2 regions of the Psychrobacillus sp. NPDC058041 genome follow, and region 1 is predicted to be linked to the other one. Evidence: a T-box and tRNA genes for the amino acid it is inferred to sense, from the RefSeq annotation. Region 1 holds a T-box; the other holds one or more tRNA genes.

Region 1 (9,985 bases):
AAATATGTTACTAGATTGATTCATAATTGATAAAACGGTATATCATTGATACAATAAACAAAAACAATTGATGAAAAGTTGGTTTTTACATGACAAATGTTCAACAAAATTTAGAAAAGATAATTGATAATATGGAAGCTGCTAGTTTACATAGTAATCGAAACCTTTCAGATGTGACTATTATTGCTGTTACTAAAGAAGTTTCTGTAGAAAGAACTGAACAGGTAATTCAAGCTGGAGTGAAACATCTAGGTGAGAACCGTCCTGAAGGACTAAAAAATAAATTAGATGCCATTAAAGAAAATGTCAAATGGCATTACATAGGAACTTTGCAAACAAGAAAAGTAAAATCGGTCATTAATAATATAGATTTTTTACATTCATTAGATCGAATAAGTTTGGCGGAGGAAATAGAAAAAAGAGCTACTTCGGTTAAGGATTGCTTTGTACAAGTGAATGTAGCTGAAGAAGAATCCAAACATGGTTTAGCAATGGATGATGTAGAATCTTTTATAAAAGAACTAGAAAGTTATTCCCGAATACGAGTAATAGGTTTAATGACAATGGCTCCAAATACTGAGGATGAGTCAGTTATTAGAAAGGTCTTTCATAACTTAAGACAACTACAGGAGAAAATTTCTAAACAAAGCTTTGCACATGCACCTTGTACGGAATTATCAATGGGTATGTCAGGTGACTATGAGATTGCTATAGAAGAAGGCGCAACATATGTTAGAATAGGTACAGCTTTAGTCGGTAAAGAGAGGGAGGAAACTAAATGAGTATGAAAGACTGGATGAAAAATTTCTTCTACTTGGAAGAAGATGAAGAAACTTCAACAGATCAGCAACTAAGAACTCAACAACAAAAGCCAGTGGAAAGTAATATAAAACAGCAGCCGGTTAGACCCTCCACTAAAGAAAGAAAATATAACGCAGCACCTAAAGAAACAGCCGCAACTAATCTTGTAAGTCTTCAAAATGTACAAAAGTCATCTAAAGTGATTCTAATCGAACCACGCGTGTATGCAGAAGCTCAAGATATCTCCGAACATTTAAAAAGCAAAAAGGCTGTTATAGTAAATTTACAACGCATTGATAAAGAACAAGGAATAAGAATCATCGACTTTTTAAGTGGGACAGTGTACGCTTTAGGAGGAGACATACAACGGATAGGTACGGATATTTTCCTGTGCGCACCAGATTCTGTTGAAGTGGCAGGCGCAATATCGGATTATTATTATAACGACCTAGATTGAAAGAGGAGTAAATAATATCATGACCTTAGTATTATTCTTGTTAAGTAAACTTGTACAATATTATACCTATGCATTATTCATATATATATTCATGTCTTGGGTACCAAGTATTCAACAATCGAGTTTTGGACGTGTGTTAGGAAGAATATGCGAACCATATTTAGAACCTTTTAGAAAGATTATTCCTCCAATCGGTATGATTGATATTTCTCCAATTGTTGCAATTTTTGTATTAAATATTGCACTTAGAGGGATAATATCATTAATATACTTTTTCTAAAAGCTTAGATTCATCTCAGTGCACTTTTGGATTAATAGATAGAGAAAAAATGTGAGATTTATGCCTAACCACACGATCATAGTGATGAAAAACTCGGTAGTTCGTTTGATAAAAGCGTGTATCTTTTTCCTTGTTCTATTTTTAATCCTTTATAAAAAAATGTAGTCAACTCCCTCATTCTGTGAGGTCTTAAGGTGTTGACAAAGTCATTTTTGGTGGTATCACTTCTGACTGTCTTGAAAACGCTTGCCAGTCAAGTTCGTTTTTTCTTGCACGGGAGAAAGCAATGAAGAATTCGAGCGTTTGTCAACAGTCTGAAACCTCACTTCTGTGAGGTTTTTTACTATATTCGAGAGGGAATATTATAATGGAAAATGTATTACAGCATTTTAGAAAAGAAGAGCAGCCATTCATTGAACAAGTAATGAATATTATGCGTGAAGTAGAAGATCGATATGCTCCGAAGTTAACTGATTTTTTAGATCCTAGGCAGCAATTTATTGTAGATTCTATACGAAGACAATACGGAGATATTGAATCTGCTACAGATGGAGCATTGGAGGATGTAGAACGAAAGAGAGTTCTTTTATATCCTTCGTATTATATACCTACCAATGAAGACTTTGCTATGACCGTTGTCGAGGTTCATTACCCAAATAAGTTTGTTACATTACGTCATAAGGATGTATTAGGTTCTATGATGTCCTTAGGAATTGATCGCAGTAAATTTGGAGATATTCGTGTCGAAGACGGTGCAATTCAATTTGTTGTTGCAACCGAAGTAATAGATTATGTCAGAGCAAATTTTGTTGGGATTGGAAAAGTAAAAGTTCATATTGAAATAGTTGAAGACCGATTAAATTATTTTCCACAGCGAGAGGAATGGACATCAGAATCTCTAACAGTAAGTTCCTTAAGGTTAGATAGTGTTATTTCAGCTATCTTTAATATTTCTCGCCAAAAGTCTTCTGCCCTCATTCAAAGTGGTAAAGTAAAAGTGAACTGGTCTGAAAAAGATCAAATTTCCATGGAACTTCAAGAATCAGATTTAATATCTATTAGAGGTTTAGGTAGAGTAAAAATATTAATGATTGAAGGAAGAACAAAAAAAGACAAAATTAGACTACAAATAGGTCGATTAGAACAAAAAATTAAATAATCAATAAATATATTCGAATTTTGATGTATTCGCTAGCTCCTAAATGTATAATAGAAGATAAGAATGCTAGGAAAGTAAAGTAAAGGAGATGGAATATATGCCATTAACACCACTTGATATACATAACAAGGAATTCGGTAAAGGATTCAGAGGGTACAATGAGGATGAAGTTAATGAATTCTTAGATCAAATTATGAAAGATCTTGAAATTCTATTAAAAGAAAAAAAAGAACTGGAAACAAAACTTAAATCATCAAGCGAAAGAGTTGGGCATTTTACATCGATTGAAGAAACTTTACATAAATCTATCGTTGTAGCACAGGAAGCAGCAGAAGAAGTCCGCCGCAACTCTCAAAAAGAAGCAAAGCTGATTGTAAAAGAGGCAGAAAAAAATGCCGACCGAATTGTGAATGAAGCACTTACAAAAGCTAGAAGAATAGCACTTGAAATTGAAGAACTGAAAAAGCAATCTAAAGTTTTTAGGAATCGTTTCAAAATGCTTATCGAGGCACAATTAGACTTGATTAATACCGATGACTGGAATCATTTAATGGAATATGATGTAGATACAACAGAAATAGATCGCATTTCTATAACAGAGGACTAATACATTCTTGACTGATGCACTTACTTTTCCTATAATAATTTCATATCATATAATTATGCGTTGATAAAGACGTCTAAATGAGTTTAGAAATAGCGACTTGAGGATGGTGGAAGCTCAAGCAACAAAACTTTTTAGATTATCACTTTGGAGCAAAGACACTGAACTTTAAGAATGTTGCTAAGTGTTTTCGGTTTATGCCCCGTTATGGCATACTAAGAGGCGATTTTTTGTAAATCGCAAGTAGGGTGGTACCGCGAGCAATAACTTCTCGTCCCTTTTTGGGATGAGGAGTTTTTTTATTTTATCAAGTATGTGGAATATCGGCGCTCGCCCACGGAAAGCATACTAATTTTCGTGATTAACGAAAATATCGTTTAACAGAGCCAATTGATAAAATTGAAGCTTGCTGTGAAGCGGAAGCAAATGTTTTCTGCGGAGCTGAACTAAAGTGAAGCGGAAGCAAATGTTTTCTGCGGAGCTGAACGAAAGTGAAGCGGAAGCAAATAAGCCTAGGTGTATTGATTAAATTAAGGAGGAATTATTAGATGGAGTACAAAGACACGTTATTAATGCCAAAAACAGATTTCCCAATGCGTGGAAATTTACCAGTGAAGGAATTAGATGTTCAAGAAAAATGGAATGAAATGGACATATATAGAAAAGTACAAGAAAGAACAGCAGGACGTCCTTTCTTCGTATTACATGATGGCCCTCCTTATGCAAATGGTGATCTGCATATGGGACACGCATTAAACAAAGTTTTAAAAGATATGATTGTTCGATATAAATCAATGAGTGGTTTCAATGCCCCTTATGTTCCAGGCTGGGATACACATGGTTTACCGATTGAACAAGCACTTACAAATAAAGGAGTAAAACGCAAAGAAATGTCTTTAGCAGAGTTCAGAAAGCTTTGTGAAGAATATGCGTATGAACAAATTAATAACCAACGCTCTCAATTTAAGCGTCTAGGTGTGCGAGGAGATTGGGAAAATCCATATGTAACGCTAACTCCAGCTTTTGAATCTCGTCAAATCGAGGTTTTCGGTGCAATGGCGAAAAAAGGATACATTTATAAGGGTCTAAAACCGGTCTATTGGTCACCTTCAAGTGAATCTGCACTTGCTGAAGCAGAAATTGAATACCAAGATAAAAAGTCACCTTCTATCTATGTTAGCTTTGCTATAACAGAGGGAAAAGGTGTTCTTGAAGAGGGTACAAAAATAATTATTTGGACGACAACTCCTTGGACAATTCCAGCTAACTTGGCTATCTCATTGCATCCAAATGTAGAATATGCTGTAGTTAGTGCAAAAGCTTCTAAATTTGTGGTGGCAAAAGATTTAGTGGAATCTGTAGCTACAGAGCTTGGTTGGGAAGAATACTCGATAGAACGTACTGTAGTCGGGAAAGATATGGATCGACTTGTTGCCAAACATCCTTTATATGATCGAGATTCGCTTGTTATACTTGGAGAGCATGTTACAACTGAATCAGGGACAGGATGTGTTCACACAGCTCCTGGACATGGGGAAGATGACTTCTACGTTGGTAAAGCTTATGGACTAGATGTACTTTGCCCAGTAGATGATCGTGGAGTAATGACTTCAGAAGCACCAGGATTCGAAGGATTATTCTATGACACAGCAAACAAAGCAATCACAGAAGCGCTTGATGAAGTAGGGGCTCTTGAAAAACTTACATTCTTTACACATTCATATCCACATGATTGGCGTACAAAAAAACCAGTTATTTATCGTGCAACTGCACAATGGTTTGCATCAATTGAATCATTTAGAGATGAGTTATTACAAGCAATCCGTGATACATCCTTCACACCGGCTTGGGGTGAAACTAGACTTTTTAACATGATCCGCGATCGTGGAGACTGGTGTATTTCTCGTCAGCGTGTATGGGGAGTTCCTATTCCAGTATTTTACGCGGAGGATGGGGAACCAATTCTGACAGAAGAAACAATTTCTCATGTATCAAAGTTATTCCGTGAAAATGGTTCTAATATTTGGTTCCAAAAAGAAGCAAAAGAATTATTACCAGAAGGATTTACTCATCCTAGAAGTCCAAATGGTATCTTTACGAAGGAAACTGATATTATGGACGTTTGGTTTGATTCTGGTTCAACACATCAAGGTGTGTTAGAAGAACGTGATGATTTAGTTTTCCCAGCAGATTTGTATTTAGAAGGTTCTGACCAATATCGTGGTTGGTTTAACTCTTCCTTAATCACAAGCACTGCAATGTTTGGGCACGCTCCGTACAAAGGTTTACTAAGTCATGGATTTACGTTAGATGGAAATGGACGTAAAATGAGTAAATCACTTGGAAACGTTATCGTACCTGCCAAAGTTATTAACCAACTTGGAGCAGATATCGTTCGATTATGGGTTGCTTCTGTGGATTATACTGCTGACGTACGTGTATCTGATGCTATATTTAAACAAGTATCTGAAGTATATCGTAAAATTCGTAATACATTCCGATTCTTGCACGGTAATGTTAGTGATTTCCATCCTGTTAATGACCGTGTCGAATTTAAAGATCTTCGTGAAGTAGATCAATATATGTACATGAAATTACAAGAAGTTATTAAAACAGTAGAAGCAGCATATGAGCGTTATGATTTTGCAAGCGTTTATCATATTGTTAATAATTTTGTTTCGAGCGAGCTAAGTTCCTTCTACTTAGATATTGCAAAAGATGTTGTATATATTTATGGACAAGATCATACAGATCGTCGTGCTATGCAAACGGTAATGTATGATACACTTCTCGCATTATTGAAGTTGATGACACCGATTTTACCTCATACTACAGATGAGCTATGGGCTTATTTAGAAAATGAAACAGAAGAAAGCATTCAGCTTACAGATATGCCAGAAGCTGTCGAGTATCCGGAGTTCGAAGCATTGTCTGCTAAATGGGATAAAATTATGGAATTACGTGATGATGTGTTAAAAGCACTTGAGGAAGCTCGAAATGCAAAAACAATCGGTAAATCATTAGAAGCAAAAGTAACATTGTTTGTAAAAGATGAATTTAAACCGTTGTTTGACACAGATGCTATTGATTTTGCTCAATTATTCATTGTTTCTCAATTTACACTTGGTGGTGTTAAACAAGATGCACCAGAAAATAGTTTAGCTCTTGAAAATGCTTCCGTATTAGTTGAAAAAGCTAATGGTGAGAAATGTGAGCGTTGCTGGACAATTTCTGAAACAGTTGGAGCGAATGAAAAACATTCAACTTTATGTACTCGCTGTGCGGATGTAATAGAAAAACATTATATCTAATTTAGTGAATGTGGTCCGAATTAAGTAGGGCCACATTTTTTGTTCCTGCTCTTTTACTTAGGATTACTTTGTATGGTAAACTAGTGTAGATTCTGATAACTATTTTTAGTAGGGTTTCAAACACTCGAATAAATATTGTTACTGCCTTTGGAAGAAGTCAAAGATTATTTTGAGGAATATATTGAGCGAACTCATGTCTGCTTGATGAATGCCAGTTAGTCATAATCGAAGCTATTAGGCTAGTTTCCTTAACTCATCTTGACGAAGATACGCCAAGGTGAATTTGATATTGGGGGAAATAATGTGTGGAAATTTTATGGACTTGCTGCATTTGTTATTGCGCTTGATCAGTGGACAAAATGGCTGATTGTAAAAAATATGGTTCTTCATGACCGAATCTCTATATTAGATCCTTATTTTGAATTACTTTCTCATCGAAATCGTGGTGCCGCATGGGGAATGTTACAAGGACAAATGGGTTTATTTACAATAATCACGATTATCGTAATTATTGCGATTATTTATTATTTTCATAAAGAAGCTAAAGGAAAGCCAATGTTTCAGGTTGGTTTAATGTTGTTACTAGGTGGAGCGATTGGGAATTTTATCGATCGTGTTTGGAGAAACGAAGTAGTTGATTTTGTCCATGTGTTAATACCAATTATTAATTATGATTTCCCTATTTTTAATATCGCTGATGCTTCATTAACAATAGGTGTTGTAATTATTATATTATTCATTTTAAAAGAAGAACGAGCTGGAAAGAAAAAGGTGAAGTAATGGAAGATTTAACTTTTATAATAGAAAAAGAACAAGCAAAAGAGCGTATTGATAAAGCTATTGCATCTTATGAAACAGAATGGTCACGTACACAGATTCAAAACTTTATAAAAGAAGGACATGTACTCGTAAATAACGAAGCAGCCAAATCAAATTATAAAGTGAAGGAAGGCGACGTTATTGTCGTTGCACCTCCCGAAGCAATTGAGCTTGATATTGTTGCGGAGGACCTGAATTTAGAAGTTGTATATGAAGATGAAGATGTGCTTGTTGTTTATAAGCCACGTGGAATGGTTGTTCATCCAGCACCAGGACATATTAGTGGTACGCTTGTAAATGGTCTAATGCATCAAATAAAAGATTTATCCGGTATCAATGGCGTTATGCGTCCTGGGATTGTGCACAGGATTGATAAAGATACAACGGGATTATTAATGGTTGCGAAAAATGACGTAGCTCATGTTTCGTTAGTTGATCAATTAGTGAAGAAAACAGTTACTCGAAAATATATTGCCCTCGTGCATGGTCGTATTCCACATGATAAAGGGACAATTGATGCACCTATCGGTAGAGATAAAAAGGAACGACAAAGTATGGCAGTAGTGGACAATGGTAAACATGCTGTTACACATTTTCGGGTATTAGAACGTTTTGATAAATTTACATTGGTCGAGTGCCAATTAGAAACTGGAAGAACACATCAAATTCGTGTGCATATGAAGTATATTGGTTATCCTCTAGCAGGAGATCCAAAGTACGGACCAAAGAAGACAATCGATTTTAATGGTCAAGTTTTACATGCTGGATTACTAGGATTTATTCAACCTAAAACTGGTGAATATTTAGAGTTTTCTTATCCACTTCCAGAGGATTTCTCAAATTTATTACAAGATTTAAGAAAACAATCATTGATTAAAGAAGATTAATGCTTTATACTAATTTCAAATGAATAGTTTCACCTTTAATAACGGTCCAGAGAGGCTGAGAAGGTACATGTGAAAGTGATTAACACTAGAAGTTTGCGGACTTTTTTGGTGTAATTACTATAATTTATTGCGCACATACAACCTCTTGGGCATCTCTGCTCAAGAGGTTTTTTATTTTGTCAATATAGGAGGGAAATAATGGCGGAGAAAGCTAGTATTTTAGATGAACAATCAATTAATAGAGCACTCACACGAATTGCACACGAAATTATTGAACGCAACAAAGGAATTGAGGAATGTATATTAGTTGGAATAAAAACTAGAGGTGCTTTTTTAGCAGAGAGATTAGCGAAGAAAATTGAAATTATTGAAGGTAAAGCTATTAAAACGGGAGAGCTTGATATTACGCTATATAGGGATGATTTATCTCTAAAAAATGACTCAAATGAGCCACTCGTCCAACAAGTAGATATTACGCATGATGTAACAAATAAAAAAGTTATTTTAGTAGATGATGTGTTATACACGGGAAGAACGGTTCGCGCAGCTATGGATGCTGTTATGGATTTAGGTAGGCCAGCTCAAATTCAACTTGCTGTTTTAATAGATAGAGGACACCGAGAGTTGCCGATAAGAGCGGATTATGTTGGAAAAAATATTCCAACATCAAGCAATGAACGTATTGTTGTAAAAGTAATAGAAACAGATGAAATGGATGCAGTTACAATTTTTGAATAAGAAATCTTTTGGAAAAGGTAGGAATAATCCATGTCAAATGCAGTTTTAGATGTTCATGAAAAGCCATCAGGTGGCCAGTTAATTACATTAAGCTTCCAGCATATGTTTGCGATGTTCGGCTCCACTATACTAGTTCCACAGTTAGTCGGATTAAGTCCAGCAATTGCTTTACTTACAAGTGGTATTGCAACAATTTTCTTCTTAATGATTACAAAGTTTCAAGTACCCGCATATTTGGGTTCATCCTTTGCTTTTATTGCTCCAATTATATTAGCTACAAAAGTAGGTGGTGTTGGTAGTGCAATGATAGGCGGAATGTTCGTCGGTATCACTTACGGTATTGTTGCACTCATTATTTGGAAGAGTGGTTATAAGTGGATTATGAAGCTATTACCACCGATCGTTGTAGGTCCGGTTATTATGGTAATTGGTCTTGGTATTGCTGGTGTAGCGGTTGATATGGCAATGAATGTAGATGGTGTCTATAACTTTAAGCACTTCTCAGCAGCTCTAGTAACTTTATTCACTGCAATCTTCTGTACAATTTACTTTAAAAATATTCTAAGTACAATGCCGATCTTAATCGGTTTAATCGTTGGTTACATATACTCTGCAGCAATCGGAATAATAGATTACACAGCAGTAAGTAAACATGATTGGATTGAAATCCCACCATTCTTAATTCCCGGTGTAGATTATGATTTCGTTATTACTTCAAAATTACTATTAGTCATGGTGCCAATTGTTATCGTAACAATCTCTGAGCATATCGGACATCAATTAGTACTTGGGAAAGTAGTAAATCGTGATTTTATTAAAGAGCCTGGTTTACATCGTTCTTTATTAGGTGATGGTTTCGGTACATTTATCAGTTCTTTAATCGGTGGTCCTCCAAAAACAACATACGGTGAAAACATTGGTGTGTTAGC
Region 2 (9,985 bases), on a different contig from region 1:
TAACCAAATAGAATTTGTATTCATCAATGTCTTTTATCCAGTTTTGAGAGAATAATTTTTTTAAAAAAACTCTTGAAATATTCTACAGAGTTGTTATAATAAAACTTGTCTTTCAATAATTATTCAAGTCTAGTGATGATGGCGAAGAGGTCACACCCGTTCCCTTACCGAACACGGAAGTTAAGTTCTTCAGCGCCGATGGTAGTTGGGGGTTTCCCCCTGTGAGAGTAGGACATTGCTGGGCTTGCAATAAATACATAAAAGTATTAAATTAAGTTGATGCACAAATGCTCTACTTATCGTAATATTACCCAGGAGGATTAGCTCAGCTGGGAGAGCATCTGCCTTACAAGCAGAGGGTCGGCGGTTCGAGCCCGTCATCCTCCACCATATTTTCTACTCTTGCCGGAGTAGCTCAACTGGTAGAGCAACTGACTTGTAATCAGTAGGTTGAGGGTTCAAGTCCTTTCTCCGGCACCATTTATTTCGAGCCATTAGCTCAGTTGGTAGAGCATCTGACTTTTAATCAGAGGGTCGTAGGTTCGAATCCTACATGGCTCATCACTTTCTAAGTGAATTATTTATGCGGGTGTGGCGGAACTGGCAGACGCACTAGACTTAGGATCTAGCGCCGCAAGGCGTGGGGGTTCGACTCCCTTCACCCGCACCATTAATTTCATAACCGAGCGGAAGTAGTTCAGTGGTAGAACACCACCTTGCCAAGGTGGGGGTCGCGAGTTCGAACCTCGTCTTCCGCTCCATAAATTCATTTAAGTGCCGGGGTGGCGGAACTGGCAGACGCACAGGACTTAAAATCCTGCGGTAGGTGACTACCGTACCGGTTCGATTCCGGTCCTCGGCACCACTTTTTTGAAAAATATATGCGCCCGTAGCTCAATTGGATAGAGCGTCTGACTACGGATCAGAAGGTTGTGGGTTCGACTCCTGCCGGGCGCGCCATATAGACGGGAAGTAGCTCAGCTTGGTAGAGCACTTGGTTTGGGACCAAGGGGTCGCAGGTTCGAATCCTGTCTTCCCGACCAGTTATTAAATTATGGGGCCTTAGCTCAGCTGGGAGAGCGCCTGCCTTGCACGCAGGAGGTCAGCGGTTCGATCCCGCTAGGCTCCACCATAATAATGTTAAAATGTAAAGATCATGGCGGCGTAGCTCAGCTGGCTAGAGCATTCGGTTCATACCCGAAAGGTCGTGGGTTCGACTCCCTCTGCCGCCATCTTAAGGACCTTTAGCTCAGTTGGTTAGAGCAGACGGCTCATAACCGTCCGGTCGCAGGTTCGAGTCCTGCAAGGTCCACCAACAATATTTCGGAGGAATACCCAAGTCTGGCTGAAGGGATCGGTCTTGAAAACCGACAGGCGGGTCATACCGCGCGGGGGTTCGAATCCCTCTTCCTCCTCCATTTTTAAATCATTGTTGTTGGAAGCATTAAGGCTTTAAATAAATAAATTTAAAAGATTATATATTATTGTCGCGGGGTGGAGCAGTTCGGTAGCTCGTCGGGCTCATAACCCGAAGGTCACAGGTTCAAATCCTGTCCCCGCAACCAAATGGTCCCGTGGTGTAGCGGTTAACATGCCTGCCTGTCACGCAGGAGATCGCCGGTTCGATCCCGGTCGGGACCGCCATTTATTTATAAGTTTTAATAGATATATAAATGTACATATTTTTTAGAGATTTAGGTTAAGCAGCTGACGAAGAGATGCGGTGCTTAAAATAAATCGAAGTAGGCTCAGTAGCTCAGTCGGTAGAGCAAAGGACTGAAAATCCTTGTGTCGGCGGTTCGATTCCGTCCTGAGCCACCATTTATGCGGGTGTAGTTTAGTGGTAAAACCTCAGCCTTCCAAGCTGATGATGAGAGTTCGATTCTCTTCACCCGCTCCAATAGTGGGCCTATAGCTCAGCTGGTTAGAGCGCACGCCTGATAAGCGTGAGGTCGATGGTTCGAGTCCATTTAGGCCCACCATTATTCCGAAGTAGCTCAGTGGTAGAGCAATCGGCTGTTAACCGATTGGTCGTAGGTTCGAGTCCTACCTTCGGAGCCATATATATGGGGAAGTACTCAAGTGGCTGAAGAGGCGCCCCTGCTAAGGGTGTAGGTCGGGCAACCGGCGCGAGGGTTCAAATCCCTCCTTCTCCGCCATATATTTGGCCCCTTGGTCAAGCGGTTAAGACACCGCCCTTTCACGGCGGTAACACGGGTTCGAATCCCGTAGGGGTCATAGTTTTAAAAAAGGTAATCATTTATATGATTACCTTTTTTTTATGTTGTAAAAAGATACTATAAGTTTTGGGTTCTATAATATTTGTTGGGGTATCCAGCAAATAAGAAAGACAACATTCTTCGGAGAAATAATTTGTCTATCAATACTAAGTAGAAGTAGAGAAAAATAGGAAGTATAGATCGATAAAGAAGCGGAGCCGCGTTCGAAATTGTATCTTCCGACGCCTTTAAAAAAGTAGGAAGGAGTTTTATCTCGTATTATCCAGACCAAAAGTCCAAGTCCATTCACATTCCAAGAGAGCGACGGACAAACACCTACCACAAGGGGACCGAAAATAGAGAGGGTGGAAGTGACGAACTCACTTCCAACTTATGTTTAGTCTACAGCATTCGTTAAATGTGAAGGTCATAGGATGCTTGTTCATTTCTTAATAGATTTGAAAGTGAACAAGCAAATTAAATGAAAAACAGCTAGGAAAATAAATTTCCTAGCTGTCTATTCAAATGTAATAGCCTAAAAGTAACCCAATTCCAAGTAAAAATACAAATATCGTGTTTGTAAGTGCTGTATCTTTCATTGCTGGTGCTACTTCGATTGAATTTTCTTTTTCTCTAAATAATTTGATCGCATGCATTGGTTTTTTTATGCTTAGTAAGACTAACAATGTCCAAGGAGTAACAACTTGCATAATTACTAAAATAACAATCCATAAGTAAGAGATAATAAAGTAAGAAGCTAATATAGTGATGGCATTTTTTCTACCTACAAGTATGGCCATTGTTTTTCTGCCGCCCTCTTTATCCTCCACAATATCTCTAGTATTATTAGATAACATGATCCCTGCTACAAGTAAAGCACTTGGAACTGAAAGTAAAATCGCGAAGTTTGGTACGGTACCGACTTGAATGTAAGTAGCAATTAAAACGATCAACATTCCCATAAATAACCCGCTAAATAATTCACCAAATGGCGTATACGCAATAGGATAGGGCCCGCCAGTGTATAAATATCCTATAGCCATAGAGAGCGCCCCTACAATTAATAACTTCCAAGAGCTTTCATAGCAAATGTAAAGTCCTAATAATGCAGCAATTCCATAGAGTAATAGAGCTAGTTGCAAAACGGTTTTGGGTTTAACTCCATTTCTAACAATTGCTCCACCAATTCCAACCGATTCTTCGCTATCGAGTCCCCTCGCATAATCGTAATATTCATTGAACATGTTTGTTGCGGCTTGGATTAAAAGGCAAGCAAATAACATAGCAAAAAATAATAGCCAGTTAATGTTTGCATAGTAAAGAGCTATCATTGTTCCTAAAAATACGGGAGCAAATGAAGCAGTCAATGTATGTGGTCTTGTTAATTTCCACCAAATGCGCCAGCCTGTATCGGCTTCTAGTTCATGTGACATAGGTTTTTTCTCTCCTTTAAAAGAATCAACCTCAATTTTAGCATATATTCGCTACTAAATGTGTGCTGAAAACTGTAGAAAGATGTATGATTAAAGGTAGAGTATTTTACTTAATCAGTTTTGGGGAAAAACACCAACTGAGAGTTTAAAGACGTCTAAAGTCTTGTGCGTAATTTATTAAGCCGAAGCGGGCTTCACTATTGAAACTTTTATACAAAAGGTTATTTATACGGAGGTAATATATATGCCGAACACCACCGGGCAAAAGAAGTCATCATTACGTTTTTATACAGAAACAATAGAAGTATCGAGATTATCTTCTCATGCTTTTTTTGAGGCAGGAGATGAATGTTATAAAGGTAAACGATTTTTTTGGCAAAATAAAGAGAAAACTTTTACATTAGTAGGATTAGGACATGCCCATACCATTTCAAATGATCTTGAAGATAATAGATATCAGGATATTGCTTCAAAATGGAAAGAGTTGTGTCAGTTATCCTTAAAGGAAAAAGCAGATGTATCCCCCATCCTTTTTGGAGGATTTTCGTTTGATCCGTTCAATAAAATCTCTTCAGAGTGGGATACATTCCCATCTGCGTTTTTCGCAATATCTACTTTTCAATTAGTTATTCAAAATGAACAAGCATTTGTTAGTATCCATTTAATAACAGATGAAGAGCATAGTATAGAGACGTTCGAAAAACTTCGAATTGAAAGAGATGCTTTAATACACACAGCTCAAGTAAAAGAGCTTAAAAATCATTCAAAGTCCAAATTAGTGGAAAGAGAAGATCGTTTAAAAGAAGAATACTTACAAGCTGTAGAAAATGTTACAAAGAGAATTCGTGGAAAGGAAGTAAAAAAAGTCGTAATAGGACGTTCATTAAAATTAACATTTGATGAGGTTTTTTCTTCTTCAAGCGTGCTTTATAATACTTCCATAGAACAACCAGAGAGTTATTTATTTGGATTAGAAAAAGATGATAAAATATTTTTTGGTGCTACACCTGAACGTTTAGTAAAAGTAGAGCATGGTGAGGCACTTTCTGCAGGAATTGCAGGTTCTATCAAACGTGGAGAAACATCAGTAGAAGATAAAGCACTTGGTGAAAGTTTATTAGCTGATCCAAAAAACTTAGCAGAGCATAAATATGTAGTGGATATGATTAATGATGTCTTTAAGCAATATTGCGATGAAGTAAAAGTACCTTCAAGACCTAAATTACTAAAAATCAGAGATATCCAGCATTTGCATACCCCAATAAGTGGTAAAGTAAAAAATTCAGCATCACTTTTTCAGTTGATAGAAGCACTACATCCTACCCCAGCAATGGGTGGGGTGCCTAGAGAAGAAGCAGTTACCATCATTAGAGAATCCGAACAAATGAATCGTGGATATTATGCTGCACCTATAGGTTGGATAAATACAGAAGGTGATGGAGAGTTTGCGGTCGGTATTCGATCCGCATTATTAGAAAAAGATCATGCTTATCTGTACGCTGGCGGTGGAATAGTAGCGGAGTCCTCATCTTTGGAAGAATTTGAAGAAACACGCGTGAAGTTCCGACCAATGCTTCGAACACTTGGAGGAAATATGAATGACTAACAACTCTTATTTGACTTCTTATGTCAATCAATTTGTAGAAACAGTAAAGCAAGCGGGTGTCAGAGATATTGTAATTTGTCCAGGCTCTAGATCGACCCCTCTAGCATATGCTTTTGCAAAAAATGATGGTTTTCATTTTTACCGTCAAATAGATGAACGATCCGCAGGATTTTTTGCTTTAGGTATCGCGAAAGCTAAAAGATCGCCAGTGGTTTTACTATGTACATCCGGAACAGCTGCAGCGAATTTTTTTCCTGCGATTGTAGAGGCTTACTATGCCCGTATCCCTTTGCTTGTTGTTACAGCAGATCGTCCGCATGAATTACGAGAAGTAGGAGCACCACAAGCGATTGATCAAATCCACTTGTTTGGAAAGCATGTGAAGTGGTCAGTTGATTTCCCTATTCCTGAAAATAACGAAGAAAGTTTACCTTTTATTGAACGACACATTCATCGTGCAATTAACACTGCAATAGCATTGCCAATGGGGCCGGTTCATATAAATGTACCATTCCGTGAGCCACTGTTAATTAACATGGAGCAGCAACATCCTATGCTGCAAATGAGTCAGACTGAAATAGGTCAGCTTGTGCCAGGAGAAGAGTTTGTTAATTGGTACAAAGGTATTTTGCAAACGGAAGAAAAGGGTTTATTCATAGTTGGAGACTCACTTCATACAACAAAAGGTTTTTGGGAGTTTGCGAAAGCGGTTCAATGGCCCATTCTAGCAGATCCTTTGTCTAATTTACGTAGCTCAATTCCAGAAGAGTGTATGCATTTATGTATTGATCAGTATGATGCGATACTAAAAGGAAATGGCTTTAAAGATTTTGTTGTTCCGAACGTCGTTGTACGTTTTGGAGCACAGCCTGTTTCAAAACCGCTTACTCAATTTTTAAAAGCATGTAAACCAGCTGTTTATATCGCAGTAGATGAAGATCCTATTTTCCGTGACTCTCTTCATATCGTGACACACCATGTTCAAGTGGGGGCTTCTTCTTTATGGATTCCAATTGAAGAAAAACAGTCATCTAAGTACTTAGAAGATTGGTCGAAAGCGAATGATATCGCTACGAAACATGTTCAAGCTTATATGGAGGAGGAAGAAGACGAAGGAGCACTTGCAGCGACTTTATTTGAAACGTTAACAGATGGTGTAGATCTATTTGCAAGTAGTAGTATGCCAATTCGTGATGTGGATACGTTTTTCAATAAAACAACGAAGGATATCCAAATCTATGCCAACAGAGGAACAAACGGCATAGATGGTGTTGTTTCAACTGCATTAGGCATTCATGCGGGAACTAAGCGTCCGGGTTATTTACTAATAGGTGATTTAGCTTTTCTTCATGATATGAATGGCCTGATTTTAAGTAGATTTCAGCCAACAGATTTAACGATTGTTATTATGAATAATGATGGTGGAGGAATCTTCTCTTACTTACCTCAATCTAATGAAACAAATTATTTTGAGCATTTATTCGGTACTCCTACGGGTCTGGAGTTTTCGCATATTGCAACTATGTATGATGCGCAATATAATTCAGTTCAATCGATAGAAGAATTAAAAGCTGTTTTGAATGAACAGAAGTCGAAAGATATTCGTATGATTGAGGTGTTTACAAATCGCCAAGTGAATACGGATACACATCGAAAATTATGGGCTGCAATTTCAGAGGAGCTAGATTCGATTTGGAAAGCTTAACTGTAAATGTTCGCGATATTAACATCCATTTAAAGAGAAATCATATCGGTGCTGAAAAAAAGGTAGTATTTTTACATGGTTTTACAGGTTCTAGTAGTACTTGGGAAGAAGTAGTAAAGTATCTTCCTCCAACTATAGAAATATTAACAGTAGATTTAATTGGGCATGGGCAGACCTCAAAACCAATCGATTTTACTCGGTATTATGTGGATGAACAAATAGAAGATTTACATTCGTTATTTCAATTGTTAGGATGGAATCATTTTACTCTTGTCGGCTATTCAATGGGAGGTCGGTTAGCCCTTGCTTATGCCGATAAATACGGTGTAGACAAGTTAGTTTTAGAAAGTAGTTCTCCTGGTTTAGTTAATGAAGAAGAGCGTGTTAGAAGAAAACATGCGGATGAATTGCTTGCTGAAAGAATATTAAATGAAGGAATTTCTGCTTTCATCGATTTTTGGGAGAACATTCCTTTATTTCATTCACAAAAAAGTTTATCATTCGAAAAACAACAAGCTATTCGGTTAGAAAGACTTGCAGGATCAGAATTGGGGTTATCGAACAGTTTGAAAGGTTTTAGTACAGGGATACAACCTTCTTATTGGGGAAAGTTAAAAGACATAGAAATTTCGACTATTCTACTTACTGGAGAGTTGGATCAAAAGTTCTGTGATATAGCTATGAATATGAAAAACGTTTTACCTCAGGTTAAACATATGCAAATTAATAATGTAGGCCATGCAATTCATGTGGAAAATCCCGAATTGTTTGCTACAATAGTAGAGGATATTATTTTGAAGGAGGACTAAAGATGACTCGTGAATGGACAACCTTACATACATATGAAGATATTAAGTATGAGTTTTATAATGGGATTGCAAAAGTGACGATAAACCGTCCGGAAGTACGAAATGCATTTCGCCCAAAAACAGTGATGGAGATGATTGATGCATTTTCTCGCGCACGCGATGATAAAAATGTAGGTGTTATCATTTTGACAGGTGAAGGGGAGCATGCATTCTGTTCAGGAGGAGACCAAAAAGTACGTGGCCATGGTGGATATGTTGGAGAAGATGAAATTCCACGTCTAAATGTACTTGATTTACAACGATTGATTCGTGTAATACCGAAACCTGTTGTAGCGATGGTAGCTGGATATGCAATCGGTGGAGGACATGTCCTTCATGTGGTTTGTGATTTAACTATTGCTGCAGAAAATGCTAAATTTGGTCAAACTGGACCTAAAGTTGGTTCATTTGACGCTGGGTATGGTTCCGGTTATTTAGCTCGTATTATTGGACATAAAAAAGCGCGTGAAATTTGGTATTTATGTCGTCAATACGATGCACAGCAAGCGCTTGATATGGGCTTAGTCAATACGGTAGTCCCATATGCACAATTAGAGGACGAAACAGTACAGTGGTGTGAAGAAATGCTAGAAATGAGCCCAACTGCACTTCGTTTCTTGAAAGCTGCTATGAATGCTGATACAGATGGTTTAGCAGGTCTTCAACAATTAGCAGGAGATGCTACACTTCTTTATTACACTACAGATGAAGCAAAAGAAGGTCGCGATTCATTCAAAGAAAAACGTAAACCAGATTTCGGTCAATTCCCACGTTTTCCGTGATGATTGCATCAATGAATTATTGAGAAAGCTGTCCTTTTATAGGGCAGCTTTTTTATCTAAGGGCTCTGTTAACACGGAAGATTTGCCACAAGAGGTGGCGTTCTTAGTCTTTGTTCCGCTGCTGCAGGGTTCCACTATAATCAAGTAAATGTTTCAAAATCAACAATTACATATAAGATAGCCATATATAAAGGAGACGTGTACTATGTATCCGAATTTATTAAAAAAACGTTCAAGTTTAACACCAAATCGAGTTGCTTTAAGGTTTAACGAGCAAGCTTGGACATTTGAACAGCTGTATAATGAAGCAAATGAATTTGCAGAAAAGCTACATACAAAAGGAATAAGGTCAGGAATGAGAATTGCCATTTTAGCTTCATCGAATCCACAATTAGTCATTGCGATTCATGGATGTATGCAGCTTGGTTGTGAGTTAGTTATGTTAAATGAGCGTTTAACCGAGGAAGAATTGAACTTTCAAATACAAGATAGTCATACCGACTATTTATTAGTTGATTCTCTTGAAAAAAGATCTTTAGCGTATTCACATAAGCTTTCATTTGAGGAGATAAATTTGGCAGTACAGACTACATTTAAAATAGAAAAAGATTGGTTTAAAAATCGAACTATTACTATTATGTATACGTCAGGAACGACAGGTAATCCAAAAGGGGTTCGCCAATCACTCGAAAATCATGTGATGAATGCGATGGGTTCTGCAGTAAATTTAGGGATTCAACCAAATGATTGTTGGTTATGCACAGTCCCTTTGTTTCATATTAGTGGATTTTCCATTTTAATGCGTTCTGTTGTGTATGGAATGACGGTTAATCTTCATGCTAAATTTGATGCAGAAAAAGCAGTGGAAGAAATTATGAGTGGTACAGTTACTAGAATGTCTGTCGTTGCGGTAACTTTAGAAAGAATAATTTCGGTTCTAGAAGCAAGAAATTTATTCTTTCCGAATACATTTCAATCGATGCTGGTAGGTGGGGGGCCAGTGCCGTTAAACTATTTAGAACGAGCAATTCAACGAAATATTCCCGTGCTACAAACATATGGAATGACAGAAACTGCTTCTCAAACAACGACCTTATCTAGCGAAGATGCTATACGAAAGTTAGGCTCTGCAGGTAAACCACTTTTCTTTGCAGATGTTCGTATTGATGGGGAAGAGAAAATAGGAGAAATTTGTATTAAAGGACCTCATGTGACAATGGGCTATGTAGGTGCTGCTGAGTTGAAAAATCCTCTAGTAGATGGTTGGCTTCATACAGGTGATATAGGTTATATCGATGAGGAAGGGTATTTATTTGTAGTGGACCGACGATCCGATTTAATCATTTCTGGTGGAGAAAATATATATCCAGCAGAAATAGAGCAATCGTTAGT

What was found. The T-box of region 1 lies ahead of ileS (isoleucine--tRNA ligase). A T-box ahead of a tRNA ligase gene usually reads a tRNA of that ligase, here a tRNA-Ile.
Region 2: it has a tRNA-Ile gene. The T-box ahead of ileS (isoleucine--tRNA ligase) is inferred to sense a tRNA for this amino acid. The anticodon was not compared.

What each region holds. Positions count from the first base shown of each region.
Region 1 covers NZ_JBHVRO010000001.1:317,050-327,034, forward strand. Annotated here, with positions in the region: gene ACFVR1_RS01450 (YlmC/YmxH family sporulation protein) at 1-19, shown strand, start outside; gene ACFVR1_RS01455 (YggS family pyridoxal phosphate-dependent enzyme) at 90-782, shown strand; gene ACFVR1_RS01460 (cell division protein SepF) at 779-1,258, shown strand; gene ACFVR1_RS01465 (YggT family protein) at 1,278-1,538, shown strand; gene ACFVR1_RS01470 (YlmH family RNA-binding protein) at 1,906-2,697, shown strand; gene ACFVR1_RS01475 (DivIVA domain-containing protein) at 2,795-3,304, shown strand; T-box leader at 3,356-3,583, shown strand; gene ileS (isoleucine--tRNA ligase) at 3,850-6,612, shown strand; gene lspA (signal peptidase II) at 6,916-7,392, shown strand; gene ACFVR1_RS01490 (RluA family pseudouridine synthase) at 7,392-8,318, shown strand; gene pyrR (bifunctional pyr operon transcriptional regulator/uracil phosphoribosyltransferase PyrR) at 8,517-9,056, shown strand; gene ACFVR1_RS01500 (uracil-xanthine permease family protein) at 9,087-9,985, shown strand, end outside.
Region 2 covers NZ_JBHVRO010000012.1:96,804-106,788, reverse strand. Annotated here, with positions in the region: rRNA gene rrf (5S ribosomal RNA) at 129-244, shown strand; tRNA gene ACFVR1_RS17025 (tRNA-Val) at 315-390, shown strand; tRNA gene ACFVR1_RS17020 (tRNA-Thr) at 405-480, shown strand; tRNA gene ACFVR1_RS17015 (tRNA-Lys) at 489-561, shown strand; tRNA gene ACFVR1_RS17010 (tRNA-Leu) at 586-670, shown strand; tRNA gene ACFVR1_RS17005 (tRNA-Gly) at 687-761, shown strand; tRNA gene ACFVR1_RS17000 (tRNA-Leu) at 777-865, shown strand; tRNA gene ACFVR1_RS16995 (tRNA-Arg) at 884-960, shown strand; tRNA gene ACFVR1_RS16990 (tRNA-Pro) at 967-1,043, shown strand; tRNA gene ACFVR1_RS16985 (tRNA-Ala) at 1,057-1,132, shown strand; tRNA gene ACFVR1_RS16980 (tRNA-Met) at 1,159-1,232, shown strand; tRNA gene ACFVR1_RS16975 (tRNA-Ile) at 1,239-1,315, shown strand; tRNA gene ACFVR1_RS16970 (tRNA-Ser) at 1,326-1,418, shown strand; tRNA gene ACFVR1_RS16965 (tRNA-Met) at 1,489-1,565, shown strand; tRNA gene ACFVR1_RS16960 (tRNA-Asp) at 1,569-1,644, shown strand; tRNA gene ACFVR1_RS16955 (tRNA-Phe) at 1,746-1,821, shown strand; tRNA gene ACFVR1_RS16950 (tRNA-Gly) at 1,827-1,900, shown strand; tRNA gene ACFVR1_RS16945 (tRNA-Ile) at 1,906-1,982, shown strand; tRNA gene ACFVR1_RS16940 (tRNA-Asn) at 1,987-2,061, shown strand; tRNA gene ACFVR1_RS16935 (tRNA-Ser) at 2,069-2,159, shown strand; tRNA gene ACFVR1_RS16930 (tRNA-Glu) at 2,167-2,238, shown strand; gene ACFVR1_RS16925 (1,4-dihydroxy-2-naphthoate polyprenyltransferase) at 2,741-3,652, opposite strand; gene ACFVR1_RS16920 (isochorismate synthase) at 3,897-5,258, shown strand; gene menD (2-succinyl-5-enolpyruvyl-6-hydroxy-3-cyclohexene-1-carboxylic-acid synthase) at 5,251-6,963, shown strand; gene menH (2-succinyl-6-hydroxy-2,4-cyclohexadiene-1-carboxylate synthase) at 6,951-7,772, shown strand; gene menB (1,4-dihydroxy-2-naphthoyl-CoA synthase) at 7,775-8,593, shown strand; gene ACFVR1_RS16900 (o-succinylbenzoate--CoA ligase) at 8,799-9,985, shown strand, end outside.